Regions from separate parts of the Streptomyces sp. NPDC015242 genome, predicted to be linked through region 2. Evidence: riboswitches for the same ligand, from Rfam matches in the RefSeq annotation. Region 2 holds a riboswitch; each other region holds the start of a gene.

Region 1 (7,115 bases), on a different contig from region 2:
GCCGTGGGCGTCGTGCTGCACGACCTCGACCAGGCGGCGGCGATCGCCGACCGGATCACGCTGCTCGAAGCGGGCCGGATCGTCGCCGACGGGCTGCCCGAGGACGTCCTGACGCCGGAGCGCCTCACCGCCGTCTACGGCATCCGGATCGACGTCGACACCGACCCCCTCACCGGCCGGCTGCGGACCCGTCCCATCGGCCGCCACCACACCCGCACCACCCGTAGCGAAAGGCTCGGCACCACCTCATGAGACGTCTCCTGCTCACCGCGGCCACCACCACCGCCGCGGCGCTCACCCTCGCCGCCTGCGGCACCACCGAGCCGGCCGCCGACACCTCCGGGGCCAAGGCCTCCAAGGGCATCACCCTCACCGACGCCACCGGCGCGAAGGTGAAGCTGGACGGCCCCGCGAAGAAGGTCGTCGCCACCGAGTGGAACGAGGTCGAGAGCCTCATCACCCTCGGCGTCGACCCGGTGGGCGTCGCCGACGTCAAGGGCTACAAGACCTGGGACACCGCCGTCCCGCTGAAGAACGAGCCCAAGGACATCGGCACCCGCGGCGAGCCCAGCATGGACACCATCGCCTCGCTCTCCCCCGACCTGATCGTGGCCAGTTCCGACCTGCCCGAGGCGGCCGTGAAGCAGCTGCGCAAGATCGCCCCGGTGCTGGGGATCAAGTCGGCCGACGCCGCCGACCAGATCGGGCAGATGTTCAAGAACCTCGACCTGATCGCGCAGGCCACCGGCACCACCGACAAGGCCGAGGCCGCCCGCGAGAGCTTCGACGCCAAGCTCGCCGAGGGCCGCAAGACCCTCGCCGACGCGAAGCTCGACGGCACCGGCATAGCCTTCGCCGACGGGTACGTGACGTCCAACCAGGTCTCCGTCCGCCCGTACACCAGCGGCTCCCTCATCGGCTCCGTCAACGAGGAACTGGGCCTGAAGAACGCCTGGAAGGTCAAGGGCGACCCGGCCTACGGCCTCGGCACCACCGACGTCGAGGGCCTGACCGCCCTGCCGAAGGACACCGCGTTCGCCTACATCGGCAACGACGGCGACAAGGCCAGCAACCCGTTCGCCGGGCAGCTGAAGAAGAACGCCGTGTGGACCTCCCTGCCGTTCGTGAAGGCGGGCGACGTGCACCGGCTGCCCGACGGCATCTGGATGTTCGGCGGTCCCGGCTCGATGGAGGCGTACATCGACGCCCTCGTCGAAGCGCTGACGAAGTAACGCCCGTCATGGCCGTCACCGAAGCGCCCCCCGCCGTCCGTCCCCCGGCGGCCGCGTCCCGGACGGGTGCGGCCGCGGTGACGGCCGGGCTCGTCCTCCTCGTCGCCGCCCTCGCGGTCGTCGACATCACCCAGGGCACCGCCGCCGTCGGGCCGGCGCAGGTTTTCAAGGCCCTGACCGGGCAGGCCGATCCGGCCGACGCGTCCGTGGTGATCGCCTCACGGCTGCCGCGGATGACCGCGGGCGTCCTGGTCGGCGTCGTCCTCGGCATCGCGGGCGCCGTGCTCCAGGCCGTCAGCCGCAACGTGCTCGCCTCGCCCGACACCCTCGCGGTGAACGCCGGCTCGTACCTGGCGCTCGGGCTGGCCGGCGCGACCGGCGTCTCCCTGCCGCTGCTCGCCTCCTCGGGCGTGGCCTTCGCGGGCGGGCTGCTGGCCGCGGCCGTGGTGCTCGCCCTGTCCGGCCTCGGCACGGGCACCGTACGGCTGGTCCTGGCCGGCACCGCGCTCGCGCTGGGCCTGAACTCCCTGACGGAAGGGCTCCTGCTGCTGTTCCCGCAGCAGACGGAGGGCCTCTACCAGTGGAACCAGGGCAGCATCGGCCAGAACGGCTTCGACGGCGTCCTGCAGATGCTGCCCGTCGCCCTCGTGGGGCTCGCCGGGCTGCTGCTGGTCGCCCGGCGGGTCGACGCGCTCGCCCTCGGCGACGACGCGGCGCGCGGCCTCGGCGTCCCGGTGCACGCCACCCGGGTCACGGTGGTGGTGCTCGCGGCGCTGCTGTCCGCGGCGGCCGTCACGCTCGCCGGGCCGCTCGGCTACGTCGGGCTCTGCGCGCCCGCCCTGGTCCGGCCGCTCGCCCGCCGGTTCCGCGGCTTCACCCGCGCGCGGGCGGCGCTGCCCGCGGCCGGGCTGGCCGGGGCCGCGTTGGTGCTCGGCTCCGACGTGCTGCTGCGGGCCCTGATCCCCGCCGACACCGCCGTCGGCGTGCCCACCGGCATCGTCACCAGCCTGGTCGGCGCCGTGTTCCTGGTGGCGACGGCGCTGCGGCTGCGGGACACGGCCGGGGTGGAGCCACCGGACCGGCTGCGCATCCCCGGCCGCACGGCGTACCTGGCCACGGCGGCCGCCCTGGCCGCCGTCGTCGTCGGCGCCGCCCTCGCCGGTGTGCTGCTGGGCGACAGCAAGCTCCTGCTCGGGGACGTCGCCAACTGGGCGCAGGGGCGGGCCGGCCGGACCGTCTCCTTCGTCCTGGACACCCGGGTGCCGCGGGTGCTCGCCGCGCTGTGCGCGGGCGCCGCCCTCGCGCTGGCCGGCACGCTGGTGCAGGCCGTGACCCGCAATCCGCTGGCGGAACCCGGGGTGCTGGGGGTCTCGGGCGGCGCCGCGCTGGGTGCCGTGCTGCTCGTGACCACCGTGCCCGCCGCCGGCTCCTGGGGCGTCGCCTCGGCGGCGTTCGCCGGAGCGGCGCTGGCCTCCGCCCTCGTGTTCGGGCTCGCCGCCCGGGGCGGCTACCAGCAGAGCCGGCTGGTCCTCGTCGGCATCGGCGTGGCGGCCGGATCGACGGCCCTGATCAGCCTGCTCATCGTGCTCACCGACCCGTTCAACGCCACGAAGGCGCTGACCTGGCTGTCCGGTTCGACGTACGGGCGGACCACGGCGGACGTCGTGCCCGTCGCGCTCGTGCTGGCCCTGGGCCTGGCCGTCGCGGTCGCCCGGCGCACCGAGCTGGACCTCGTCTCGCTGGACGGGGACACCCCGCGCCTGCTCGGACTGGGGCTGCCCCGGGCCCGGCTCGGCTTCCTGGTGGTGGGCGTGCTGCTGGCGGCGACCGCCGTGGCCTCGGCCGGCACCATCGGCTTCGTCGGTCTCGTCGCGCCGCACGCGGCCCGGGCCCTGGTGGGCCGGCGGCACGTGCGGGTGGTGCCGGTCGCCGTGCTGCTCGGCGCCGCGCTCGTCTGCACGGCCGATCTCGTCGGCCGTACGGTGATCGCCCCGGCCCAGCTGGGCGCCGGTCTGATGACGGCCGTGATCGGCACCCCGTACTTCCTGTGGCTGCTGATCCGCGGCCGCCGGGCGGCCTGAGCCGGTGTCAGGGGCGGTCCCCGTCCCGCCGCGCCCGGGGGCTGAAGACGTACAGTCCGAGGATGTCCGGCAGCGGGGCCACGCCCGGGCCGCCGGCCCGGACCCAGGAGACGACGTCCTCGGTGGCGGCCGGGTCGTTGAGCAGACCGAGCCAGACGGGCCGGGCTCCCGCGGCCCGGCCCGCGGCCGAGGGCTGCACGACGACCACGTTGGCCTGGTCGCAGACGTCCAGGCAGTCGGAGATCCGCACGGGTGCCGCCGCGCGCAGGCGCTCGGTCTGGGCCGCGTGGTCGACGCCGGTCACCTTGGGGCTGCCGCAGCAGCAGTCCCGGCAGACGACGACACGGCACGGCGGGGATCCGCCCGGGGTCTCGTCCAGGGGGTCGCCGGCCGGCGTCGCGGGCATGCCGCACCTGCCCTCTCTCCGGGGAGATCCGCCCCGGTGGTCCGTGGAGGAGGCGACCGCGTGAGTCTCCTGGCTCTCGGGTCGCCGCAGGTCCCGGCCTTCCCACCCGCGCGCGGGCAGTGGCCTGTCGGGACCGGCTCGCCGATCACAGTGGCGGGACCGCGCCGGATTCACACCGGCTTCCTCGTCCGCCGTCGCCTTCGTCGCCGGTCATCATTCCACGGGGCCGTGACCCGGCCGGGACCGCCTGAGCGGGTTCGGCAGCGGCAGGTAGCGGGCGTCGGCGCCGTCCGCTCCCGTCCAGCGCAGCAGCAGGTTCGTCTTGGCGGGCAGCGTCGGGGAGGCGAGCAGGGCCGGGATCTCCGGCAGGTCGTGCCGGGCGAGTTCGCGGCGGGCGGCGGGCCAGGGGTCGAACCCGGGCCGGCGCTCGGCGAGGGCCCCGGCGATCTCGGTGAGGTGGTTGACGACCAGGCAGTACACCAGCCGCTCCCAGCCGGCGGCGCGCCCCACGTCCGGCAGCAGTTTCACGCCCTCGGCGTCCCGGTACAGCACCTGCACCGGCATGCCGTCGGCGTCCACGGCGACGAGCGTGTTCTGCAGATGGGCCTCGACGACCACGCCGTGCCCCGCGAAGGCCGCCAGGACCGGGGGCACGGCGTGCGCGAGGTACGCCTCCCACCAGGCCTCCGGGTCGGTGACGCGGTCGAGCGGGTTGCCGTCGAAGCCCTCGACGAGCCCCGCGGCGAGCAGCGGGGTCGCCCCGGGCACGAGGCGGCCGGCGAAGCCGTCGCGGACCAGGACGGCCAGGGCCTCGAAGGCGAAGTCCGCGGTGCGGTACCCGCGGTCGGCGAGCCAGCCGGGCGGGCCGTCGCAGGCGGCGAGGGCCGCGCCCGTGGCCGTGTCGGTCCGGCGCAGGGCGAGCAGGTCGTGGCGCCACAGCCGGCGGATGTCGTTGGTGATGCGCACGTCCAGGCTGAACTTCAGGAACAGGTCCCGCCCGGGGGCGTAGACGGTGCGGATCGCGGCCGTCGGCCAGGTGTCGAAGGCCGTGGTGCCGAGCCGGAGCAGTCTGCCGTCCGCGAAGGCGGGGGCCAGCTCACGGGCGGCCAGGCCGAGCTGCCAGGGGTGGGCCGGGAGCAGCCGGTAGCCGGGCGGGGCTGTGCCGAGGGCGTCGAGGGCGGAGGTGTCGCCGTCCTCGGCGACGGTGTCCTCGCGCACCCCGAGCAGCACCAGCGGGAAGCGGGCGTACGCCTCGGGCGCGTACGGCAGCCAGGACGCGGCGGGGCCGCCGCCGCGGGCCTTGGGGGCCGGGTGGTGGGTGTGGCCGGTGAGCAGGCACTGCTCGGACCGCTGGTAGAGGTCCGCGGGCGGCGCCGCCCCGGCCCGGGCGGCCAGGAGCGCGGCCACGACGTCCCGGCTGTCCCTCATCTCGGCGGGCAGGTCGGGGTTGGCCAGCCCGGTGCGCCGGCGCAGTTCCCCGGCGACCAGGTCGACGAGTGCGGTGTGGCCGAGGCGCTGCCAGGCGCCCGCCACCTCGACCTCGGGCTCGGCGGGCCGCCGGGTTCCGCGCACGCGCAGCAGGCGGTCGCCGCCGGGCAGGTGGTGGACGCGGTGGGCGCCCTCCTCGCGCACCGGCCGGGCGACCTCGCGCAGCAGGCAGTTGAGCAGGGGCACGGCGGCGTACGCGTCGGCGAGAGCGGCGATGGCCGGGTCGTCACCGTGGGCCGAGTCGTCGTCGGCGGGCGGGGGCATGAGGTCCACGCGTTCCACTCGTCCCTACGGTCCTTCCAGCGTTCCCGGGCGGGGATGATCAGTATGCAGGTCGTCGCCGTTCCGCTGTGACGCCCTATTCGTACCCGAGGAGTCCGCCCGTGCACCGTCCCTCCAGCGCCGAGACCGAGGTCGCCGACGAGCTGTCCGTCGTACGGCCCGGGCTCCTGCCGCGGTACGAGGCCGAACTGCCCGGCGCCCGGGCGGCCGTGCTGTCCCGCCTGTGGCGCGGCCTCACGCATGATCCGCTGCCCTGGGTGACAGGCGTGGAGCGGGGCCGGGACGGTGTGACCCTGCTGCTGGCCGACGGGCGCCGGCTGCACGGTCCGCTGCCGGATCCGTACGCGACCGGGGCGTACGTCAGGGCCGTGCGGCTCGACGGGACGGAGTACGGCGATCCGGCGCTGCTGGTGAGCGTCCTCGGCGTCCCGCACTCCGCCTCCTTCGCGGCCGAACTCGGGCACAGCGTCGCCTCGCTGGCGCTGTCGCGGGCCGGGCGGGAGAGCGCTCGGGGGGCGTGGCCGGAGCGGGACTGGGAGTGGGAGCAGCGGATCGTCGACGGGCACCCGTTCCACCCGGCCTGCCGCTCCCGGCCCGGTTTCTCGGTCGCCGAGCAGCTCGCCTACGGGCCCGAGCACCGGCCGGTGGTGCAGCTGGAGCTGGTACCGGTGCCGGCGGCGGAGTGCCTGGTCACCGGCGTGTGGCCGGACGAGCTGCGGGAGGGCGGGCGTCTGGTGCTGCCCGTACACCCCTGGCAGGCGGCGCACGTGCTGAAGCGGGCCGGCGAGGAACGCCGCCCCGGGCATCCGCTGATGAGCCTGCGCACGCTCGCCCTGCCCGGCGGGCCGCACGTCAAGACCTCGCTGAGCGCCCGCCTGACCTCCTCGGTGCGGGACATCTCGCTGCCGTCGGTGGCCGCCTCCGCGCTGCTGTCGGACTTCGCCGAGGTCACGGCGGCGCGCACGGACGGGTTGCTGCACGTCACCCGCACCCTGGGCGCGGCGGCGGCCGGCTCCCCCGACTTCGCCGCCGTGCTGCGGGAGTCACCGCAGGCGTACGCGGGCGGTGGTGAGCGGGTGCTGCCGGTGGCGGCCCTCGCCACCACCGGACTGCCCCGATCCGCCGCCTGGCTGGCCGCCTTCGCCCGGCTCGCCCTCACCGCCGGTCTGCGGCTGCTGGAGCTGGGCGTGGCCCTGGAGGCGCACGGCCAGAACCTTCTGGTCGTGCTCTCGGCGACCGGTGAGCCGCTGCGGCTGGTCTACCGCGACCTGGCCGACATCCGCGTCAGCCCGGCCCGCCTGGCCCGGCACGGCATCACGGTGCCACGGCTGCCCGCCCGCATGGTCACGGACGACGAACGCGCCTTGCGCCGCAAGCTGTTCGGCTCCCTGGTGGCGGGCGCGCTGGCCGGGACGGCCGGGTCGGGCGAGGCGCTCGCGGCGGCGCTGGAGACGGCCGTACGGGACCTTCCGGACGGCCCGGACCTCGCGGCCCTGCGGGCGGAGCCCGTGCCCGCCAAGGCGCTGACGCTGATGCGGCTCTCGCCGCGGACGCCCGGGGACCAGTGGGCGGAACTGCCCAATCCGCTGCGCTGAACGCCGTTTTGGCCAATGGCCCGGGTGATCA
Region 2 (7,115 bases):
ACGAGGCGGCGCTGCGCCGCCCGGTGGGCGGAATCCGGGTGATGCGCGCCCAGCTCAGGCACCTCATCGAGGTCTGCCGGCTGCCGCAGGTCACCCTGCAGATCCTGCCGTTCTCCTCGGGCGGGCACGCGGCGGAGGGCGGCCCGGTGACCATCCTGCGCCTGCCCGGCGGGCAGCTGCCGGACATCGTCTACCTGGAGAAGCTGACCACCGCCCTGTACCCGGACAAGCCCGCGGAGATCGAGCGCCACTGGGACGCGATGAACCGGCTGGTGGTCGAGGCCGAGTCGCCGGACGAGACCCCGACCATCCTGCACCGCGTCCTGCAGGAGACCTGACGACTTGGGCGGAAGCCCCGGCGGCCGCACCGGCGGTGCGACGGCTCAGGACTTGCGGGCGACTCCGCCGTACTGGTGCACCTCGGCGGGCAGGTCGAGGGCGGCCGCGTCGGGGCGCCAGCGGGAGCAGGACGTGACGCCCGGTTCGAGCAGGTCCAGCCCGTCGAAGTAGCGGGCGATCTGCTCCGGGCTGCGCAGGATGTAGGGGATCGAACCGCCCTCGTTGTACTGGTTGATGGCCCGGACGTAGTCCTCGCTGGTGTCGGTGGAGTCGTAGCTCACGAGGTAGCTGCCGGAGGGCAGGGCGTCCACCAGCTGCCGCACGATCGAACGGGCCTCGTCGTGGTCCTCGATGTGGCCGAGGATGCCCATCAGCATCAGCGCGACGGGCCGGTCGAAGTCCAGGGTCCTGCCGGCTTCCCGGATGATCGTGTCCGGCCGGCGCAGGTCGGCGTCGACGTAGTTGGTGACGCCTTCCGGGGTGCTGGTGAGCAGCGCGCGGGCGTGGGCGAGGACCAGCGGGTCGTTGTCGACGTAGACGATCCGGCTCTCCGGGGCCACGCGCTGGGCGATCTGGTGGGTGTTGTCCACGTTGGGCAGGCCGGTGCCGACATCGAGGAACTGCCGGACGCCCTCCTCGGCGGCGAGGTGGCGGACGGCGCGCGCGAGGAAGTAGCGGGCGGCGCGGGCCCCGGTCTCGATCCCGGGGAAGATCTCCCGGAAGGCGTCACCGGCGACACGGTCCACCTCGTAGTTGTCCTTGCCGCCGAGCCAGTAGTTCCAGATCCGGGCCGAGTGCGGCACCGAGGTGTCGATCTTGTCGAACGGCTCCTGCTCGGCGTTCTCCACCTGCTCGCTCATGGACGCTCCTGGGTGTGGTCGGGAAGCCCCACGTTATCCGGTACATGCCTCCGAGCGGGCCAACTCCTGCGCCGTGCAGAGGAGTTCGCCCAGTGGCGGCCCCGCCGCACATGCCGCCCCCGGGCGGTTCCCTACGGGCGGGTACAGTGAGCGGGTCGTCATCACACCGTACGGGGGAAAGCCGGTGCAATTCCGGCGCTGACCCGCAACCGTGAACCGCCACCACAGCGGCGGTGAGCCGGATCGCCGCGTACGGTCCGTGACCGGCTCACGTGCCCGGCAGTCCGCCGGGCACGGCACCGTCGAGGTATACGGAGCCGAGCCGCCGGGGTGTCCCGCGCTGCCCGGCTCCCGCACAGGGAGAGGCACCCGCCGATCATGAACGTCCGCCGCAGCGCCGCGATCCTGGCCGCCGCCGCCGTGATCGGCGCCGCCGCCCCGGCCGCCGCCGACCCGTCCCCCTCGCCGTCCCAGGCACTCCCCTCCGCCCTGTACGGCGACGCGGACCCGACGTACGACGGCGTCTGGCGCCAGTCGCTCGCGCTGCTCGCGCAGGACACGGCCGGTGTGCGGCCGGCCACGAAGTCCGTGGAGTGGCTGGTGCGCCAGCAGTGCGCGGACGGCGGGTTCGCCTCCTACCGCCCCGACCCCGCCACCGCCTGCGGCGCCAGGACCCCGCTCGACACCAACGCCACGTCCGCCGCCGTGCAGGCCCTGGCCGCGCTCGGCGGGCACGACGACGTCACCGGCAAGGCGGTCACCTGGCTGAAGTCCGTCCAGAACAAGGACGGCGGCTGGGGTTACGCGCCCGGCGGCGCCAGCGACACCAACTCCACGTCGGTCGTCATCGGCGCGCTCGCCGCCGTGGGCGAGCGGCCGGACCGGGTGGAGAAGAGCGGCAAGTCGCCCTACGACGCGCTGCTGAAGTTCGCCCTCCCCTGCGACGGGGACGGCGCCGGGGCGTTCGCGTTCCAGCCGGACAAGAAGGGCGAACTGGCCGCCAACGCGGACGCCACCGCGGCCGGTGTCCTCGGCGCCCTGGGCCGGGGCATGGTCGTGAAGCCCGGTCAGAAGCCCGGCGGGACGTCCGGCGCGGCCTGCGCCGAGCCGCGCACCCCGGAGCAGGCGGCGGCGAACGGGGCCGCGTACCTCACGTCCGCCCTCGGCGAGGACGACGACCACCTGATGTCGGCCCTGGCCGGTGCCGAGCCGCAGCCCGACCACGGCAACACCGCCGACGCGGTCGTCGCGCTGGCCGCGCGCGGCGACACCGAGCAGGCGGAGAGGTCCGTGCGCTGGCTGGAGAAGAACTCCGCGGACTGGGCGGCCCGGAGCGGTCCGGCCGCCTACGCCCAGCTGATCCTCGCCGCCCACGCGACGGGCGCGGACCCGCGCGACTTCGGCGGCGCGGACCTGGTGAAGCAGCTCAACGGGACCGGCCCGGCCCCGCAGGCCGCCGCGGACGCCGGCGGCAAGGCCGTCAAGGACGACAAGGACGACTCGGACTCGATGTTCGGCGTGTGGTGGTACGTCGGCGTCTGCCTCGTCGCGGGCATCGGCATCGGGTTCCTGTTCACCGGCCGCCGGAAGCAGCAGCCGTGATCCGCCGGGCCGTTCTCCTGCTCCTGGCCGCGCTCCTGCTGGTCGCGGGCGCGGGCCAGGCGGCCCGGGCCGCCGGTTACCGGTACTGGTCGTTCTGGGAGCGCGACGGCGGCCGCTGGGTCTACGCCACCCAGGGCCCGTCCACGGCCCGGCCCTCCGACGGGGACGTCCAGGGCCTCCGCTTCGCGGTGAGCGAGGACTCCGAGGACGCCGCCCGGCCCCGCGGCCGGGCCGACTTCGCGGCGATCTGCGCGAGGACGCCCGCCCGGGAGGGCACCAAGCGCGTCGCCCTGCTCCTCGACTTCGGCACGCCCGCGGACGCCCCCGAGGGCGAGACGCCGCCCGCCGCGAGGACGGCCTGCGCGCAGGTCCCGCCCGACGCCACGACCGCCGAGGCCCTCGCCGCGGTGGCCAAGCCCCTGCGCTACGACACCAACGCCCTGCTGTGCGCGATCTCCGGCTACCCGGACAGGGGCTGCGGCGAGCCGGTGTCGGGGAAGCAGCGGAAGCCGGCGGCGGAGCGGAGGGAACAGCGGGACGACGGACCGTCCCTGGGTCTCGTGGCGGGCGTCGGCGTGGTGACGCTCCTGGCCGGGGCGGCGATCTGGCAGGTACGCCGGCGTGGGTAGGACGCTCCACCCCGGCGCCTGGTGGCTGTGGGCCCTCTCCCTCGGCACCGCGGCCACCCGCACCACCAACCCCCTCCTGCTCGCCCTGCTCGTCGCCGTCTCCGCGTACGTGGTGGCCACCCGGCGCCCGGACACCCCCTGGTCCCGCTCCTACGGCGCCTTCGTGAAGCTCGCTCTCGCCGTGCTGCTGATCCGCCTGCTGTTCGCGACGGTCCTCGGCTCGCCGATCCCCGGCACGCACACGCTGTTCACGCTCCCCGAGGCCGCCCTGCCCACCTGGGCGCAGGGCATCCGCCTCGGCGGCGAGGTCACCGCCGAGGCCCTCACCTTCGCCCTGTACGACGGTCTGAAGCTCGCCACCCTGCTGATCTGCGTCGGCGCCGCGAACGCCCTGGCCAGCCCCTCGCGGCTGCTGAAGTCCCTGCCGGGCGCCCTGTACGAGACGGGTGTCGCGGTGGTCGTGGCCCTCACGTTCGCCCCGCACCTGATCGCGGACGTGCGGCGCCTGCGGGCCGCCCGCCGCCTGCGCGGCCGCCCCGACCAGGGGATCCGGGGCCTGCTGCAGGTGGGCCTGCCGGTGCTGGAGGGCGCCCTGGAACGCTCGGTATCCCTCGCCGCCGCGATGGACGCCCGCGGCTACGGCCGTACGGCCCGGGTCCCGGCCGCGGTGCGGCGGACCACCGCCGCCCTCACCCTCGGCGGTCTGCTCGGTGTCTGCGCCGGTACGTACGGGCTCCTCACGGCCGAGGGCGGCAGCTACGGCGTCCCGGTCCTCCTCGCCGGCGTCACCGCCGCTCTGGCGGGCCTCAAGCTCGGCGGCCGCCGTTCCCTGCGCACCCGTTACCGCCCGGACCGCTGGGACGTGCGCGCCTGCCTCGTCGTCGCCTCGGGCGTGGCGGTCGCGGCGCTGCTCACCCTCGCCTCCGTGCGCGACCCCGCCGCCCTGCATCCCGGGGTGGTCCCGCTCGTCGCCCCGGCTCTTCCCGTGTGGCCCGCGGCGGCCGTGCTGCTCGGCCTGCTGCCCGCCTTCGTCGCCCCCGATCCCCAGGAGCCGTCGTGATCCGCTTCGAGGACGTGTCCGTCACCTACGACGGGGCCGCCGGACCCACCGTCCAGGGCGTCGACTTCGAGGTCCCCGAGGGTGAACTCGTCCTGCTCGCGGGCCCGTCCGGGGTGGGCAAGTCGACCGTCCTGGGCGCGGTCAGCGGTCTCGTGCCGCACTTCACCGGCGGCACGCTGCGCGGCCGGGTCACCGTCGCCGGCCGCGACACCCGCACCCACAGGCCGCGCGAACTGGCCGACGTGGTGGGCACGGTCGGCCAGGACCCGCTCGCCCACTTCGTCACCGACACCGTCGAGGACGAACTCGCCTACGGCATGGAGTCACTGGGTCTCGCCCCGGACGTGATGCGCCGCCGGGTCGAGGAGACGCTCGACCTGCTGGGCCTCGCGGACCTGCGGGACCGCCCCATCGCCACGCTCTCCGGCGGCCAGCGGCAGCGCGTCGCGATCGGCTCGGTGCTCACCCCGCACCCGAGCGTGCTGGTCCTGGACGAGCCGACCTCCGCGCTCGACCCGGCGGCGGCCGAGGAGGTCCTGGCGGTCCTCCAGCGGCTGGTGCACGACCTGGGCACGACGGTCCTCATGGCCGAGCACCGGCTGGAACGCGTCATCCAGTACGCCGACCAGGTCGTCCTGCTGCCGGGCCCGGGCGCGGCCCCCGTGGTGGGGCCGCCGGCCGAGGTGATGGCCGTCTCCCCGGTGTACCCGCCGGTGGTGGCCCTGGGCCGGCTGGCGGGCTGGACGCCCCTGCCGATGACGGTCCGCGACGCCAGGCGCAGGGCGGCCCTGCTGAAGCAACGGCTGGAAGGCGCCCGGCAGGAGCGCGGGGAACGGCGCGACCAGCCCCGGAGCACCCGCGACCGCTCCGCGGTCCCCGCACCCATCGGCGCACTCCGCTCCCTCTCGGTCACCCGCACGCGCGTTCAGGCCCTCCGCTGCGTCGACCTCACCATCGCCCCCGGCGAGACCATCGCCCTCATGGGCCGCAACGGCGCCGGCAAGTCCACCCTGCTCAACTCCCTGGTGGGTCTGGTCACTCCCAGCTCGGGAACGGTCCGCCTCGGCGAAGCCGTCCCCCACCGCACCGCCCCGAAGGACCTCGTCCGCAAGGTCGGCCTGGTCCCGCAGGAACCCCGCGACCTGCTCTGCGCCGACACCGTCGCCGCCGAGTGCGCGGCGGCCGACCGGGACGCGGGCGCCTCTCCCGGCACCTGCCGGGGCCTGGTCACCGAGCTGCTCCCGGGCGTCACCGACGACATCCACCCCCGGGACCTGTCGGAGGGGCAGCGGCTCGCGCTGGCCCTGGCCGTCGTGCTGACGGCCCGCCCCCCGCTGCTCCTGCTGGACGAGCCGACCCGCGGCCTGGACTACGCGGCGAAGGCCCGCCTGGTCGCGGTGGTGCGCGGCCTGGCCGCCGAGGGGCACGCGATCGTGCTGGCCACCCACGACGTGGAACTGGCGGCGGAGCTCGCCCACCGGGTCGTGCTGCTCGCCGGCGGCGAGGTGATCGCGGACGGCCCGACGGCTCAGGTCGTGGTCTCCTCCCCGTCCTTCGCCCCGCAGGTCACCAAGATCCTGGCCCCGCAGCAGTGGCTCACGGTCTCCCAGGTCCGCGCGGCCCTCGGCCCCGGGGCCGCCTCGTGAGCGCGCAACGGCAGGCGCGGGCCGTCCGCCTCGGCCCCCGCTCGCTCACCGCACTGCTCCTGGTCAGTGCCGTCGGGGTCGCCGGTTTCGGCTGGCCCTTCCTCGCGCCGCCCGGCTCGCAGGTCGGCGCGCACGCGCAGGACGCGCCCTGGCTCTTCGCGGGCCTGCTGGTGCTGCTGGTTGCGGTCGTGGCCGCGGCGATCTCGGAGTCGGGACTCGGCCCGAAGGCGGTCGCGATGCTCGGTGTGCTGGCCGCGGCCGGGGCGGCCCTGCGGCCGATCGGCGCGGGGACCGCCGGCATCGAGCCGATGTTCTTCCTGATGGTGCTCAGCGGCCGGGTCCTCGGGCCGGGCTTCGGCTTCGTGCTCGGCTCGGTGACGATGTTCGCGTCCGCGCTGCTCACGGGCGGCGTCGGGCCCTGGCTGCCGTTCCAGATGCTGGCGATGGGCTGGTTCGCGATGGCCGCGGGCCTGCTGCCCGGCCCGGACCGGCTGCGCGGCCGGGGCGAACTCGCGCTGCTGGGGGCGTACGGCTTCCTCGCGGCCTTCGCCTACGGGACGGTGATGAACCTGGCGGGCTGGCCCTTCATGAGCGCTCTGGCCTCGAACGTCGCCTTCGACCCGCACGCGCCGGTCGCCACGAACCTGGCCCGCTTCCTGGCGTACTGCGTGGCCACGTCGCTCGGCTGGGACCTGGGCCGGGCGGTCGTCACGGTCGTCCTGACCCTCACCCTGGGCCCCGCGGTGCTGCGGGCGCTGCGCCGGGCCACCCGGCGGGCGGCCTTCGAGACGCCGGTCACGTTCGAGGGGCCGGAGGCGAAGCCGGGCAGTGAAGCCCCCCACATGACCCGCGTCACGTACGAAGCGGGGCCGTAGGCACAACGCCCGGTCAGGCGGACGAGCCACCCCACCCATGCGGCCATACCTAGTAAAAGGGTTCATTGCGGGCATCCCGGCGGTCCTGTTTCTCTGGACGACCG
Region 3 (7,115 bases), on a different contig from region 2:
GGCCTGATCGTGCTCGCCGGCAGTGCCGCCACCGGCTCGCTGCTCGACCTGGGGCTGCCGGCCGCCGTGCCGTGGCTGGTGCTCGCGGCCGTACCGGCCCTGGCGGTGGCACTGCTGCCGCGCCGGGAGGAACCGGGGGGCCGGCCCGACCGGCCGAGGGGGGCGGTCGCGGCGGACTGATCCGGCCCGGCCACCGCGCGCGGGAGCCTCGCGCCCCGGGGCGCGGGCCGCACGCGCTCCGCGTTGTCCGGGACCGTACTGTCGGGGGACACCGCCGCGGAGCACAATGATCATCCGGCGCCAGTATCCTGGCCCGGCTGTGGCACCCCCCACCAACCCTCGTGCGAACACGGGGGGTTCGGGCCGCGGCGACGAACCTTCCCACGCATGAGACGAGGACGAGTGCTGCTAGCGGGCCGCTACCGGCTGGATGTTGAGATCGGGCGCGGTGGAATGGGAGAGGTCTGGCGGGCGTACGACGAGACGCTCGCCAGAGCGGTGGCCGTCAAGCTGCTGCTCCCCCAGGACACCGACGCCACGGCGGCCTCCCGGTTCCGCCTGGAGGCCCAGACCGCCGGGCGTCTCAACCACCCGAACCTGGTCGGCGTGCTCGACTTCGGCGAGTACGACAACCGGCTGTACCTGGTGATGGAGCTGGTCGAGGGCGACAGTCTCGCGGGGGTGCTGGCCGCGTCGGGCGCGCTGCCCGCCGGGCGGGTGGCCGATCTCGCAGCCCAGGCCGCCGCGGGGCTCGCCGCGGCGCACGCGCAGGGCATCGTCCACCGGGACATCAAGCCCGCCAACCTCCTGCTGGACGTCCACGGCACCCTGAAGATCGGTGACTTCGGCATCGCCCGCTTCCTCGACGACCCCGGCGCGGCGCTCACCGCCACCGGGCAGATCGTCGGCACCGGCCTGTACCTCGCGCCCGAACGTGCCCTCGGGCAGCCCGCGGGACCGGCCTCCGACATGTACTCCCTGGGGTGCGTGCTCTACCAGTTGCTCAGCGGACGCCCACCGTTCCAGGCGGACACCGCCGTGGCCCTCCTCCACCAGCACCTCGACGCCGCGCCCGTGCCGCCCCGCGAGCTGGGGGTCGCCGGTCTGCCGCCGGCGTTCGAGAACTACCTGCTCGGACTGCTCGCCAAGCATCCCGAGGACCGTCCGTCGGCCCAGCAAGCCGCCGAGTGGTTCGCCGGCGGCGCCTGGCAGGGGCGGCCCCAGCCGCTGCCGGAGGCCGCACCACCGGCGCCGGCCCCGGTACCGGCCACGCGGCCCGCGGCCCACGCGGCGGCCGGGACAGGCACCGCGGCCACCTACGCGCTGCCGACGGGCTCGCGCACCGCGCCGGGCGGGCGGGCGCGCCGCTCCGCGCCCCGGGGCGGCTCCGGCGGCCGGTCGCGTCTGGCCGTCACGGCCGCCGCGGCGGCGCTGTTCCTCGCCGCGATGTACCTCGGCATGGTGTGGTTCTCGCCCGACGACACGGCGACGAAGGGCACCGAGCCCGACGCCTCACCGTCGGCGAGCAGCCCGGCCGCCCCCTCGGACCCGGAATCCGGGGCGTCCGCCGACCCGCTCGGGACCACGGAGCGGACCGGCGGCACGTCGGCCGGCGGCACGTCGGCCGTGGGCACGGTGGCCGATGTCACCCCGTCCGCCGAGGCACCCGCCACCCCGCCTCCCGCCGGACCGTCGCCCGGCCCGTCGGCCCCGGCGGAGGCGCCGGCCGGTGGCGGCCCGGACCACGCGGACCAGCGGGAACAGCAGCCTCCCCAGGTCCCGGTGGGCGACGGGGAGGACGACGACGGCGAGGGCGAGGACTGAGCGGCCCTGCGCCGGTGTGCGAGCGGGCGCCCCCTCGCGCGCCCCCTGGGGCGGCTTGTCATCGCCCTTATCGCGGCCTTATTGTCACCACGCCTTGGTGAACGGGAAATCCGGTGTGATGCCGGTGCGGCCCTCGCCACTGTGAATCGGGAAGTCCGGCTCCGGCCCTCGCGGGCAGCCACTGGGTCCTCGTGACCCGGGAAGGCGGAGTTCGGGCGGTGGTACCCGTCAGCCAGGAGACCGGCCAAGGCGCGTCAACCATCCACGAGGTGCTGGAGAGGGTCTGCAGAGCCATGCACATTGCCGAGGGTTTCCTTCCTCCGGCGCACGCGGCCGCCTGGGGCGTCGCGTCGGCGCCGTTCGTCGTCCACGGAGTCCGGTCACTCACCCGTGAGGTGCGCGAGCACCCCGAGAGCACCCTGCTCCTCGGGGCCTCCGGGGCCTTCACGTTCGTTCTGTCGGCCCTGAAACTGCCGTCGGTCACCGGCAGTTGCTCCCACCCCACGGGCACGGGCCTGGGGGCCATCCTGTTCCGGCCGCCGGTCATGGCGGTGCTGGGCACCATCACCCTGCTGTTCCAGGCGCTGCTGCTGGCGCACGGCGGTCTCACCACGCTCGGCGCCAACGTCTTCTCCATGGCGATCGCCGGTCCCTGGGCCGGCTACGCCGTCTACCGGCTGCTGCGCCGGTACGACGTGCCGCTGATGGTGACGGTGTTCTGCGGGGCGTTCGTCGCCGACCTGTCCACCTACTGCGTCACCAGCGTGCAGCTGGCGCTCGCCTTCCCCGACCCGGGCAGCGGGTTCCTCGGCGCGCTCGGCAAGTTCGGGTCCATCTTCGCCGTCACCCAGATCCCGCTCGCGGTGAGCGAGGGGCTGCTGACGGTCCTCGTGATGCGGCTGCTGGTGCAGTCCAGCAAGGGGGAACTGACCCGGCTGGGCGTGCTGCTGACCGCCAAGGGCGCCCGTGCCGGAACCGGGGCGGTGGCCCGATGAAGAAGAGCACGAGGATCAACCTCCTGCTGCTGCTCGCCGTGGCCGTCCTCGCCGTGCTGCCGCTCGCGCTGGGGCTCGGCGACCACAAGGAGGAGCCGTTCACGGGCGCCGACGGTGAGGCCGAGACCGCGATCACCGAGATCGAGCCGGACTACGAGCCGTGGTTCTCGCCGCTGTACGAACCGCCGTCCGGGGAGATCGAGTCGGCCCTGTTCTCCCTCCAGGCGGCGCTCGGCGCCGGGGTCCTCGCCTACTACTTCGGCCTGCGCCGCGGGCGGCGGCAGGGTGAGCGGCGCGCGCTGGAGCGGGAGTCCGGGAGCACGCCGGCCGGTGCGGCCGGGACGTCCGCCGACGGTCGGGACTGAGCCCGGGTGCTGCCGATCGACGCGGCGGCGCACAGCAGTCGCTGGCGCCGCCGCCACCCCGTGGACAAGGCCGTGCTCGGGTTCGGCCTCACCGTGCTCGCGATCTCGCTGCCGCCCTGGCCGGGCGCGGCCCTGGTGCTGGTGGCGGCCCTGGCGCTGCTGCTCGGCCCGGCCGGTGTGCCGGGCCGGCGGCTGTGGCGGGCCTACCGGGTGCCGCTGGGCTTCTGTGCGACCGGGGCGCTGACGCTGCTGATCCAGGTCGGCGGGCCGGACGGTGCCGTCTCCCTCGCCGGTGACGGGCCGGTGCGGGCCGGGGAGTTGCTGCTGCGTACCTCGGCGGCGTCGCTGGGCGTGCTGTTGTTCGCCTTCACCACGCCCCTGTCCGACCTGCTGCCCCGTCTGGTCCGGGCCGGGGTGCCGGCGCCGGTGGTCGACGTGGCGCTCGTGACGTACCGCATGAGTTTCCTGCTGCTGGACTCCGTGCGCCGTGTCCGCGAGGCGCAGGCCGCGCGCCTCGGCCACACCAGCCGGGCCGCGGAGTGGCGTTCCCTGGCCGGTCTGGGCGCCACCGCGTTCGTCCGGGCCTTCGACCGGGCCTCGCGCCTGCAGGCCGGACTGGCCGGACGCGGCTACGACGGCACGCTGCGGGTCCTGGTGCCCGAGGCACGGGTCTCCGCCCGCTTCACGGCGGCCAGTTGCGCCCTGCTCGTGGCACTGGCCGCCCTCGCCCTGATCCTGGAAAGGCCGCTGACATGAGCGAGCCCGCCCTCGTCGCCCTGCGGGGCGCGTCCTTCGGCTACGAGGACGGCCCGGCCGTGCTCAGCGGCCTCGACTTCGACATCCGCGAGGGGCGCGCGCTGGCGCTGCTCGGCCGCAACGGCAGCGGCAAGACGACCCTGATGCGCCTTCTCAGCGGTGGACTGCGCCCGGACGAGGGGCGGCTGACGGTCGACGGCCGGCCGGTGACGTACGACCGCAAGGGCCTGACCCGGCTGCGGACGACCGTGCAGCTGGTGGTGCAGGACCCGGACGACCAGTTGTTCGCGGCCTCCGTCGAGCAGGACGTGTCGTTCGGGCCGCTCAACCTCGGCCTGGACCACGCGCAGGTGCGGGAGCGGGTGGCGGAGGCGCTCGCCGCGCTCGGCATCGCCGCCCTGGCCGACCGGCCCACCCATCTGCTCTCCTACGGGCAGCGCAAGCGCACGGCCATCGCGGGCGCGGTCGCCATGCGGCCCCGGGTCCTGATCCTGGACGAGCCGACGGCCGGGCTCGACCCCGACGGCCAGGAACGGCTCCTCACCACGCTCGGCGCGCTGCGGGCCGGCGGCACCACGGTGGTGATGGCCACCCATGACGTCGATCTGGCGCTGGCCTGGGCCGACGACGCGGCGCTGCTCACCCCGGCGGGCGTGCGCACCGGGCCCGCGCACGTGGTCCTGGCCCGCACGGACCTCCTGCGCGAGGCGGGGCTGCGGCTGCCCTGGGGGGCGGCCGCGGCGGAACTCCTGCGCGCGCGGGGCTGGTTGAGCGGGACGGAGCGCGGGCCGCGCACGCCCGCCGAGCTCGCCGCACTGGCGGCCGGGCGGCCGGGGGCGACCGGCGGCTGAGCGCGTCCCGCCGCGGTGCGGTCAGTCGAAGTAGGACTGGAGCGGGCCGCGGCGCCGGACGTCGAGGGTGGCGCAGTGGAACGAGCCGCCGAACGGGGCGTAGTGCAGCAGGTCGCAGGGGATCGGCTCGAAGCCCCAGCGCTCCAGGGCGCGCAGCATGCCGGTGTGGTGCCGTTCGGCGATGACCCGCTTCTCGTCGAGCATCAGCACGTTCATGCTGAGCCACTTGCCGCACATCGACGTGACTTTGAGCAGCCGCTCGTCGATCGGGTCCGGTTCGGGCGCGACCAGCACGTCCCAGGAGCCCAGCACGTCCGGCAGGTCGTCGGGGTCGACGTACTCGGGATTGATCAGCACCTTGCCGGGCGCGAGCGGCACGAACGTGGTGTCGATGTGCATGGGCGTGCGGCAGCGGCTGGGGATCTCGTGGATGCGGTAGTCCGGCCCGAGGTGGCGGCGCAGCCAGTCGATGCCCATCGCGTTGGTGACGTTGCTGCGCGTCACGAACAGATCGCGTCCCGCCCGGACGAAGTCCGCCGCGTCGAAGACGGGTTCGAACTCGGTGAGGATGTACCGCATGGGTTCGCCGTCCTCCGGCACGCGGAAGTCCGGATCGAACAGCTCGTCCGTCAGCTGCGGCCTGGGCGCCGCCGTCCAGCGGGCACCGCGCCGGAAGTAGTCCTTGAGGATCGGCCGGTAGGAGTGCGTCTCGAAGTACCGGCACGGCCAGGCCATCGGCGTCTCGATGATCTCGTCGCCGATCACCAGCATGCTGTCCCGCGGGCAGGTGTTGCAGAACCCGCGCGAGGACCAGTCGGGCGTGCCGAACCGGCGCCGGTGGTCGACCGCGTCGGGACGGCGGACGGTGACACCCAGCGACTCCAGCAGGGCGACGAAGCCGTCGATCTCCTGCTGGGCCTGCTCGACGAGCAGGCGCGGGTACCGGAAGCCCGCGGCGAGCCCCTGCAGGCGCCCGGCCCAGGGCGGCACGTTGCAGGTGACGACGGGGTGGTCGGAGGGGATCGTCGCGCCCTCCAGGCGCCCGACGATGATCTCCTCCAGCGGATCCCACTCGTTGTGCGAGCTGACCGGCCGGGCGAGCTGCTCCGCGCTCGGGACGGCCGGGGCGAGGTGCCGCGCGGTCCCGTCGGCCGCGGTGACTGTTCCGGTGCTGCGTGTGACCGTCATGCTCACCACTCTTCCGCCACTGGCTGCGGTGGCACGCCGCGCGGGCGCGCGGCGTGACAGGGGCCCGCCGGAGCCGTGCACGTCGGCTGCCGTGCGGAGTGCCGGCGCCCGCGCGGGCGGACCGGCCGTGGAATACGGTTGCCCACCTTCGGGCACTTCACTACGTTGCCGAAGGTGGATCATTTCTCGACCGCCTGGACGGCGCTGCGCGCGGCCGTCGCCGACCTGTCCGACGAGGACTTCACGCGGCCGTCCGGCTGCACCGGCTGGCTGGTGCGGGACCTGGTGTGCCACCTGGTCATCGACGCTCAGGACGTCCTGATCACCCTCGCGACCCCGTCCGGCCGGGAGCCGACCCGGGACGCGGTGACCTACTGGGAGGTCTCCGGGACCCCGCCGACCGGTGAGGACCCGCTCGACGCGCTGACGGTCCGGCTGGCCGCCGCGTACGGGGACCCCGGCCTGCTGAGGTTCCACCTGGACGACGTGGGTTCGGCCGCGGGCCGGGCCGCCGTGCTCGCCGATCCGGCCGGCCGGGTCGGTACCCGCGACCAGGTCCTCACGGTGGCCGACTACCTCTCGGTGTACGTGCTGGAGTGGACGCTGCACCATCTGGACCTGATCGCGCACCTGCCGGACCAGGCGCAGCCCCCGGCGGCGACGCTCGGCCGGTCCCGCGAGTTGCTGGAGCGCATCGCGGGCAGCCCGTTCCCCGCGTCCCTGTCCGACCGGGACGCGCTGCTGGTCGGTACGGGACGGCGGGATCCGACCGGGGCGGAGCGGGCCGGGCTCGGGGACCTGGCCGGCCGGCTCCCGCTGTACCTCGGCTGACCGGCCGCGGCGAGGCCGCCGTCGAAGGGGTCCGGCCGAGGTGGGAGCATGGCCGGTATGGACATCCGCCGCAGGAACCACGTGAACGTCACCGGCCCCGACGACGCGCCGGTGCTCCTCCTGGCCCACGGGTTCGGCTGCGACCAGAACATGTGGCGTCTCGTGGCGCCGGTGCTGGCGAAGCGCTACCGCGTGGTGCTGTTCGACTACGTCGGCTCGGGCAGGTCGGACCTCACGGCGTGGAGCGAGGAGCGCTACTCCTCCCTGGACGGTTACGCCCGTGACGTGGCCGAGGTCTGCGAGGA
Region 4 (7,115 bases), on a different contig from region 2:
CGGTGGTGCCGCCCAGGGTGTGGCTGAGCAGCAGCACCAGCGCGAAGGAGACCAGGGCCCCGAGGAAGGCGCCCGCGGAGACGGAGACCGCTCCGCCGCCCGCGCCCAGCACGACCACGGCGACCGCGCCGGTGGAGGCGCCCGAGGAGACCCCGAGCACGAACGGGTCGGCCAGCGGGTTGCGCAGCAGCGACTGCATCACCGCCCCGCACACGGCGAGTCCGGCCCCGCACACGGCCGCGAGCAGGGTGCGCGGCAGCCGCAGCTGCCAGACGATGCCGTCCCGGATCGGCGTCAGCTCCGAGCTGCCCAGGCCGAGGTGGGCGGCCACCACGGACCACACGTCCCCGACGCGTATGTCGGCGGGGCCGATGGTGATGGCCACGGCGAGGGAGGCGACGAGTGCGACCGCTCCGGCCGCGCCGAGCGCGAGCCCGGTACCGCGGCGGGGCAGGGAGACGGCCGCCGGGCGGCCCCCGGTCTCCGGCAGCGGGTCCCGGGCGGTCACTTCACCAGCCCGAACCGGCGCAGGCCCGCGGCGACCCGTTCGACGCCCTCGACCGTGCGGATGGTCGGGTTCATGGCCTGCCCGCTGAGCAGCACGTACCGCTTGTGCCGGACCGCGTCCATGTTCTTCGTGGCCGGGTTGGACTCGAGGAAGGCGATCTTCTTCGCGGCCGACTCGGCGGTCTGCGACCTGCGGGTGAGGTCCCCGATGACGAGGACGTCGGGGTCGCGGTCGGCGACGGTCTCCCAGTTGATCTGCGGCCATTCCTGGTGCGTGTCGTCGAAGACGTTCCGCGCGCCGAGGGAGCGGGTGATGATGCCGGGCGCCCCGCAACAGCCCGCCATGTAGGGCGACTCGGAGTTGGCGAACCAGTACAGGAGGGTGACGTCGGAGGCGTCGATGCCCGCGGTGGCCTTCCGCATGCGCCGGCGCAGCGAGTCCACGAGGGCGTCGCCGCGTTCCCGCACCCCGAAGACGGCCGCCAGGTCGCGCACCTCGCCGTAGACGGCGTCCATGCCGAGGGCCTTGTCGCGGGCACCGTCGCCACCGCCGGAGTTGTCCTTCCCTGCGCAGTCGGACGGGGAGACGTAGGTGGGGACGCCGAGCTTCTCGAACTGCTCGCGGGTGGCGACGCCGCCCCGGCCGAGGGTGGAGACGAAGGAGGCGGCCACGAAGTCCGGGTCCGCGTCCAGGACCCGTTCGAAGGAGGGGTTGTCGTCGGCGATGCGCGGCACCGTCGCGTTCGCCTTCGCCAGGCCCTTCATCACCGGGTCGGTCCAGGTGGCCGTGCCCGCGAGGCGGTCGGCGAGGCCGAGGGAGAGCAGGATCTCGGTGGTGCCCTGGTTGAGGGAGACGGCGCGCTCGGGCGGGGTCTCGACGCGCACCGCGTGGCCGCAGTTGTCGAGGGTGACGGCGGCCTTCGCCGGGGCGGGCTGCGGGTCGCCGCAGCCGGTGAGGAGCAGGGAGCCGGCCGCGAGCAGCACGGCGGCACGGGCGGATGGGGCGAGGGGCACGGGGAACCAGTCCTCAGTCGTCGAGGGCCCGATCGCGGAGCCCGGTCGTACGGTGCTCCCCCGCCGCGCACCGGCCGCGGGGGCCGCCAGCAGGTCTTCGGACTCGGGTTCACCCGGATCGGAGCGCCTTCCCGGACGTCCGTAGCGGAAGTCCAGTGGCCGAGGCCCCGCCCGTCCCCCTCACCGCTGCGCGTCAGTTCCGGATTTCCACCGGATTCCCTGACCCACGTACATGGGTTCGACTGGCCTCGGCAAGCTATCACGGCGGGTTCCGGGGAATCACCGCGCGTGCCGCGTGGTTGCCGGGACAGCACCCTTTGTCCACGACGTTCTCGAGGAGGCCGCCGGTGTACGGCGACGAGGCAGCGGTCCGCAGGATTCTCACCGGGCTCGGCGACACCTGGGCCGTGGTGGGCCTGTCGTCGAACCGGCAGCGCGCGGCGTACGGGGTCGCGGCCGTGCTCCAGCGCTTCGGCAAGCGGGTGGTGCCGGTGCACCCGAAGGCCGAGACGGTGCACGGCGAGCAGGGTTACGCGAGCCTGGCGGACATTCCCTTCGACGTGGACGTCGTGGACGTCTTCGTCAACAGCGAGCTGGCGGGCGCCGTCGCGGACGAGGCGGTCGCCAAGGGCGCGAAGGGCGTCTGGTTCCAGCTGGGGGTCCTCGACGAGGCGGCGTACGAGCGGACCCGGGCCGCGGGTCTCGAGATGGTGATGGACCGCTGCCCGGCGATCGAGATCCCGCGGCTCGGGCGGTGACCGGCGCGGCTGCTCGCCGCCGGGCCCTGAGGCGGTGCGCCCTTCCGGCCGCGGCGGGGGTGCCCGCCCCCTGACGCCGCCTCCATAATGAGCGGCATGGCCGACCTCCCCCTGCCCGCGAACTCCGGCGCATCCGAACGCTTTCCGGTCGTCGTGGTGGGCGCCGGCCCCGCCGGACTGACGGTGGGCAACATCCTGCGGGCCGCCTCGGTGGACTGCCTGGTACTGGAGACGGAGACCCGGGAGTTCATCGAGCAGCGGCCCCGGGCCGGGGTCATCGAGGAGTGGGCCGTGCGCGCCCTGGAGAAGCGCGGTCTGGCCCGCAACCTGCTCGACCGGGCGGAGCTGCACAGCGCGTGCGAGTTCCGCTTCGGCGGGGAGCGCTACCGCTTCTCCTACGGCGAGCTGACGGGCAGCCACCACTTCGTCTATCCGCAGCCGCTGCTGGTGACGGACCTGGTCCGGGAGTACGCCGACGTGCGCGGCGGGCGGATCCGCTTCGGCGTGAGCGACGTCCGGCTCCACGACCTCGGCTCCGACCGGCCGTCGGTCTCGTACGTCTGTCCCGACACGGGTGAACGGCGGGTGGTCCGGGCGGACTTCGTCGCCGGGTGCGACGGGGCGCGCGGGGTGAGCCGGGCGTCACTGCCCCCGGAGCGGGTGCGCATCGCCCGGCACGACTACGGCATCGGCTGGCTGGCGCTGCTCGCCGAGGCCCCGCCGTCCGCGGACTGCGTGCTGTTCGGCTGTCACGCCCGCGGGTTCGCCGGGCAGATGCCGCGCAGCCCCGAGGTGACCCGCTACTACCTCCAGTGCCCGCCGGGCGACGACCCCGGCAACTGGCCGCACGACCGGGTCTGGGCGGAGCTGCGGGAGCGGCTCGGGGCGTCCGGGGCGCCCCCGCTGACGGAGGGCCGGCTGATCGAGAAGCGCGTGCTGGACATGCACGACTACGTGGTCGAGCCGATGGTGCACGGCCGGCTGTTCCTCGCGGGCGACGCGGCCCATCTGGTCGCCCCCATCGCCGCCAAGGGCATGAATCTCGCCCTGCACGACGCCTTCCTGCTCGGTGACGCCCTGGTGGACCACCTGACCCGGGGCGAGGACGGCGGCCTGGCCGGCTACGCCGAGGCGTGCCTGCGGCGCGTGTGGGACTACCAGGAGTTCTCGCAGTGGCTGTCCGAGGTGTACCACGGCACGGCGGCGGGCGATCCGTTCCGCGCGGGCACCACGCTGGCCCGGCTGCGCCGCCTGTTCACCTCACCCGTCGCGGCGGCGGCCTTCGCCGAGCAGTACCTCGGGACGGCCGCGCGCTACTGACTCAGTCGTGCGGAGGCCGGTCGCCGATCCGGTGGTCGGCCACGTTCAGTGCCTCGTCCACGAGCCGGCGCAGATGACCGTCGTGGAGTGAATAGACGACCCGGCGGCCCTCCTTCCGCGTGTTCACCAGGCCCGCGAGACGCAGGCGCGCCAGGTGCTGGCTGACGGCGGGCCGGGCCGCCCCGCACGCCTCGGTGAGGGTCGTGACGTCGGCCTCTCCCCCGGTCAAAGCATGCAGCAGGGCGAGGCGCGTCCGGTCCCCGAGGAGCGCGAGGAGTTCGGCGGCGAGCGCGAACTGCTCCTCGCCGGGGCTGCGCGGGTGCGCATCGTGCGCAGGTGACAGGTGCATGCGTGCGCTCATACGCACATAATGGCGCCAGGGACGCGCGCGCGTCCACCCGCCCCGCACCCGGAAGGGAACCCCGTGAGCGACCGGCACGAGCACTCCCACCCCCGCGACCATGACCACGGCCGTCACCGTGGCCACAGTCATGACGACGACCCTGGTCACGGCCACGGCCACGGCCACGACCACGGCCCGGGCCACGGCCACCGGCCCGGCCTGCGCCACCGCCTGGGTCACCTGCTCACCCCGCACTCCCACGAGACCGCCGGCAAGGTCGACTCCGCCCTGGAGTCCTCGGCGCGCGGCATGCGAGCGCTGTGGGTCTCGCTGGCGGTGCTCGGCGCGACCGCGCTGGCGCAGGCGTTCGTGGTGGCCGCCTCCGGTTCGGTGGCACTGCTCGGGGACACGGTGCACAACACCGCGGACGCGCTGACCGCCGTGCCGCTCGGGATCGCCTTCGTGCTGGGCCGGCGGGCGGCCACGCGCCGCTTCACCTACGGCTACGGCCGGGCCGAGGACCTGGCGGGCCTGGTCATCGTCCTGACGATCGCCGCGTCGGCGGTCTTCGCCGGATGGGCGGCGATCGACCGCCTCCTCGATCCGCGCCCGGTGGCGCACGTCCCGGCGGTCGCCGCGGCCGCACTCGTGGGGTTCGCGGGCAACGAGTGGGTGGCCCGGTACCGCATCCGCGTCGGCCGCGCGATCGGCTCGGCGGCGCTGGTCGCCGACGGATTGCACGCCCGCACGGACGGCTTCACGTCCCTGGCCGTGCTGCTGGGCGCCGGCGGGTCGGCGCTGGGCTGGCACCTGGCCGATCCGCTCGTCGGCCTGGCCATCACCGCGGCGATCGCCCTGGTCCTGCGGGACGCGGCCCGCGAGGTGTTCCGGCGGGTACTGGACGCCGTCGACCCGGCTCTGGTCGACCGGGCCGAGCGGGCGCTGGCCGGGGTGCCGGGCGTGCGCGGTGTGGGTGAGCTGCGGCTGCGCTGGATCGGCCACCGGCTGCGCGCCGAGGTCGCGGTGGTGGTGGACGGCCAGGTGACGGTGCGCGAGGCCCACCGGATCACCGTCGACGCCGAGCACGCCCTGCTGCACGCGGTGCCCCGCCTCACCGCGGCCCTGGTGCACGCGGACCCGGCACCGGCACCCGGCGAGACGGACCCCCATCTGCCGCTGGCGCACCACACGGCCGCGTAGGTCAGGACACCCCGAGCCCCTCCACGACGACGGCGCCCGGGAGTTCCGCGAACGCCTTCCCCGGCACCAGGAGCTTGCCGCGCCGCCGGCCGCTGCCGACGAGCACGTAGGGCAGGTCGACGACGGCGGCGTCCACCAGCACGGGCCAGCCGTCCGGCAGGCCGAGCGGGGTGATGCCGCCGTACTCCATGCCGGTCTCGCCGGTCGCGGTGTCCATGGGGGCGAAGGATGCCTTGCGGGCGCCGAGCCGGCGGCGCACGACGTTGTTCACGTCGACCCGGGTGGTGGACAGCACGACGCAGGCCGCGAGCGTGGCCTCGCCGCCGCGCTTGCCGGAGACCACCACGCAGTTCGCGGACTGCTCCAGCAGGTCCCGGCCGTAGTGCTCCACGAAGGTCGCGGTGTCGGCCCATTCCGGTTCGGTGTCGACGTAGAGGATCCGCTCGGCCGGGACGGCTCCCCGCCAGTGGCGTACGGCGTCGGCGACCGGGCCGGTGAGCTCGTCGAGGCAGTCGGGGGCCGGCCGGGCGTCGCCGAAGTGTCCGATGGGTGCGCGCATGGCCGCACGCTAACAACTCCCGGCCGCCCGCGGGCCGGTGTCTCAGGGCACGGGCGGCACCGACACGGCCATGACCATCTCCATCGGCACGTCGCCGGTGTTGCCGTAGGTGTGCGCCACGCTGGCCTCGAAGTGGACGGTCGCGCCCGCGGGGACGCGGTGCTCGACGCCGTCGACGGTGAGCGTCAACTCGCCCGCCGTGACGTGGAGCAGTTCGGCCGTGCCGGCCGGGTGCGGGTCCGAGGCGCTGCTCTCGCCGGGCATGAGCCGCCAGTCCCACATCTCCAGCGGGCCGGGCGCCTCGGTGCCGGCGAGCAGCCGGTTGTAGCTGCCGGCGTCGGTGTGCCACAGCCGTACGGCCTGATCGGCGGGGACGATGCGGACGTTCGGGCCATGTTCGTGTTCCAGCAGGGTGGTGATGCTGACGCCGAGCGCGTCGCCGATCTTGACGACGGTGCCGAGGCTGGGGTTGGTGCGGGCCTGCTCGATCTGGATGAGCATGCCGCGGCTGACACCCGCCCGGGCGGCGAGCACGTCCAGGGTGAAGCCGCGCACCGCGCGCCAGTGCTTGACGCTGCGCGCCAGGGACTGGGTCAGCAGGTCGAGGTCCGACACATTCCGTCCAATATTCTGTATGACACAGTGCAGCAGAATGCACTATGGTGTGGTTGACCTGATCGTTCACTGCACTGTACTGCGAGGCCGGAGTCCCATGACAGCGCTCTTCGCCCTGGCCACCAGCGTGCTGTGGGGTCTGGCCGACTTCGGCGGCGGGCTGCTGACCCGCCGCACCCCCGCGCTCACGGTGGTCGTCGTGTCGCAGTCGATCGCGGTGGCCGTGCTGGGCGCGGTCGTCGTTGCGGCCGGCGCCTGGAGCGAGGTGGGAGCGCAGCTGTGGTTCGCCGTGGCGGCGGGTCTCGTCGGGCCGGTGGCGATGCTGGCCTTCTACAAGGCCCTCGCGCTGGGCCCCATGGGGGTGGTCTCGCCGCTCGGCTCGATCGGCGTGGCCGTACCGGTCGGGGTGGGGCTGGTGCTGGGCGAGCGGCCCGGCCTGCTGCAGTTCGTCGGCATCCTGGTCGCCGTCGCCGGGGTCTGCCTCGCGGGCGGCCCGCAGTTCCGGGGCGCTCCGGTGCAGCGCCAGGCCATCGCGCTGACCCTGCTCGCGGCGTTCGGCTTCGGCGCGGTGATGGCTCTGATCGCCGAGGCGTCGAGCACCCTCACGGGGCTGTTCCTCGCCCTGTTCGTGCAGCGGGTGACCAACGTCGCCGCCGGCGGGCTGGCCCTGTACGTCTCGGTGCGGCGCGGGACGCCCGCGCTCCCGGCAGACGGCTTCCCGTGGCGCACTCTGCCGGCCCTCGCCTTCGTCGGCCTCGCGGACGTCGCTGCCAACGGCACGTACGCGATCGCGGCGCAG

The links. Region 2 has a riboswitch for cobalamin ahead of ACF07N_RS33250 (prenyltransferase/squalene oxidase repeat-containing protein). Riboswitches for the same ligand answer to the same signal wherever they lie in the genome.
Region 1: linked by a shared signal. The riboswitch ahead of ACF07N_RS18055 ((2Fe-2S) ferredoxin domain-containing protein) and the one ahead of ACF07N_RS33250 (prenyltransferase/squalene oxidase repeat-containing protein) in region 2 are both predicted to bind cobalamin.
Region 3: linked by a shared signal. The riboswitch ahead of ACF07N_RS23740 (energy-coupling factor ABC transporter permease) and the one ahead of ACF07N_RS33250 (prenyltransferase/squalene oxidase repeat-containing protein) in region 2 are both predicted to bind cobalamin.
Region 4: linked by a shared signal. The riboswitch ahead of ACF07N_RS00355 (ABC transporter substrate-binding protein) and the one ahead of ACF07N_RS33250 (prenyltransferase/squalene oxidase repeat-containing protein) in region 2 are both predicted to bind cobalamin.

Annotation. Positions count from the first base shown of each region.
Region 1 is NZ_JBIBUF010000005.1:42,314-49,428, forward strand. It holds gene ACF07N_RS18040 (ABC transporter ATP-binding protein) at 1-252, shown strand, start outside; gene ACF07N_RS18045 (ABC transporter substrate-binding protein) at 249-1,232, shown strand; gene ACF07N_RS18050 (iron ABC transporter permease) at 1,241-3,313, shown strand; gene ACF07N_RS18055 ((2Fe-2S) ferredoxin domain-containing protein) at 3,321-3,719, opposite strand; cobalamin riboswitch at 3,782-3,907, opposite strand; gene ACF07N_RS18060 (IucA/IucC family protein) at 3,933-5,489, opposite strand; gene ACF07N_RS18065 (IucA/IucC family protein) at 5,591-7,084, shown strand.
Region 2 is NZ_JBIBUF010000012.1:36,547-43,661, reverse strand. It holds gene ACF07N_RS33260 (DUF5753 domain-containing protein) at 1-338, shown strand, start outside; gene ACF07N_RS33255 (SAM-dependent methyltransferase) at 384-1,199, opposite strand; cobalamin riboswitch at 1,307-1,465, shown strand; gene ACF07N_RS33250 (prenyltransferase/squalene oxidase repeat-containing protein) at 1,578-2,801, shown strand; gene ACF07N_RS33245 (SCO2322 family protein) at 2,798-3,430, shown strand; gene ACF07N_RS33240 (CbiQ family ECF transporter T component) at 3,423-4,490, shown strand; gene ACF07N_RS33235 (ABC transporter ATP-binding protein) at 4,487-6,136, shown strand; gene ACF07N_RS33230 (ECF transporter S component) at 6,133-7,011, shown strand.
Region 3 is NZ_JBIBUF010000007.1:189,152-196,266, reverse strand. It holds gene ACF07N_RS23750 (MFS transporter) at 1-180, shown strand, start outside; gene ACF07N_RS23745 (serine/threonine-protein kinase) at 388-1,824, shown strand; cobalamin riboswitch at 1,903-2,088, shown strand; gene ACF07N_RS23740 (energy-coupling factor ABC transporter permease) at 2,118-2,819, shown strand; gene ACF07N_RS23735 (energy-coupling factor ABC transporter substrate-binding protein) at 2,816-3,184, shown strand; gene cbiQ (cobalt ECF transporter T component CbiQ) at 3,191-3,940, shown strand; gene ACF07N_RS23725 (ATP-binding cassette domain-containing protein) at 3,937-4,791, shown strand; gene ACF07N_RS23720 (amidinotransferase) at 4,813-5,979, opposite strand; gene ACF07N_RS23715 (maleylpyruvate isomerase N-terminal domain-containing protein) at 6,154-6,810, shown strand; gene ACF07N_RS23710 (alpha/beta fold hydrolase) at 6,868-7,115, shown strand, end outside.
Region 4 is NZ_JBIBUF010000001.1:64,830-71,944, reverse strand. It holds gene ACF07N_RS00360 (FecCD family ABC transporter permease) at 1-454, opposite strand, end outside; gene ACF07N_RS00355 (ABC transporter substrate-binding protein) at 505-1,521, opposite strand; cobalamin riboswitch at 1,592-1,783, opposite strand; gene ACF07N_RS00350 (CoA-binding protein) at 1,869-2,279, shown strand; gene ACF07N_RS00345 (4-hydroxybenzoate 3-monooxygenase) at 2,376-3,599, shown strand; gene ACF07N_RS00340 (ArsR/SmtB family transcription factor) at 3,601-3,960, opposite strand; gene ACF07N_RS00335 (cation diffusion facilitator family transporter) at 4,024-5,142, shown strand; gene ACF07N_RS00330 (YbaK/EbsC family protein) at 5,144-5,701, opposite strand; gene ACF07N_RS00325 (helix-turn-helix domain-containing protein) at 5,744-6,316, opposite strand; gene ACF07N_RS00320 (EamA family transporter) at 6,414-7,115, shown strand, end outside.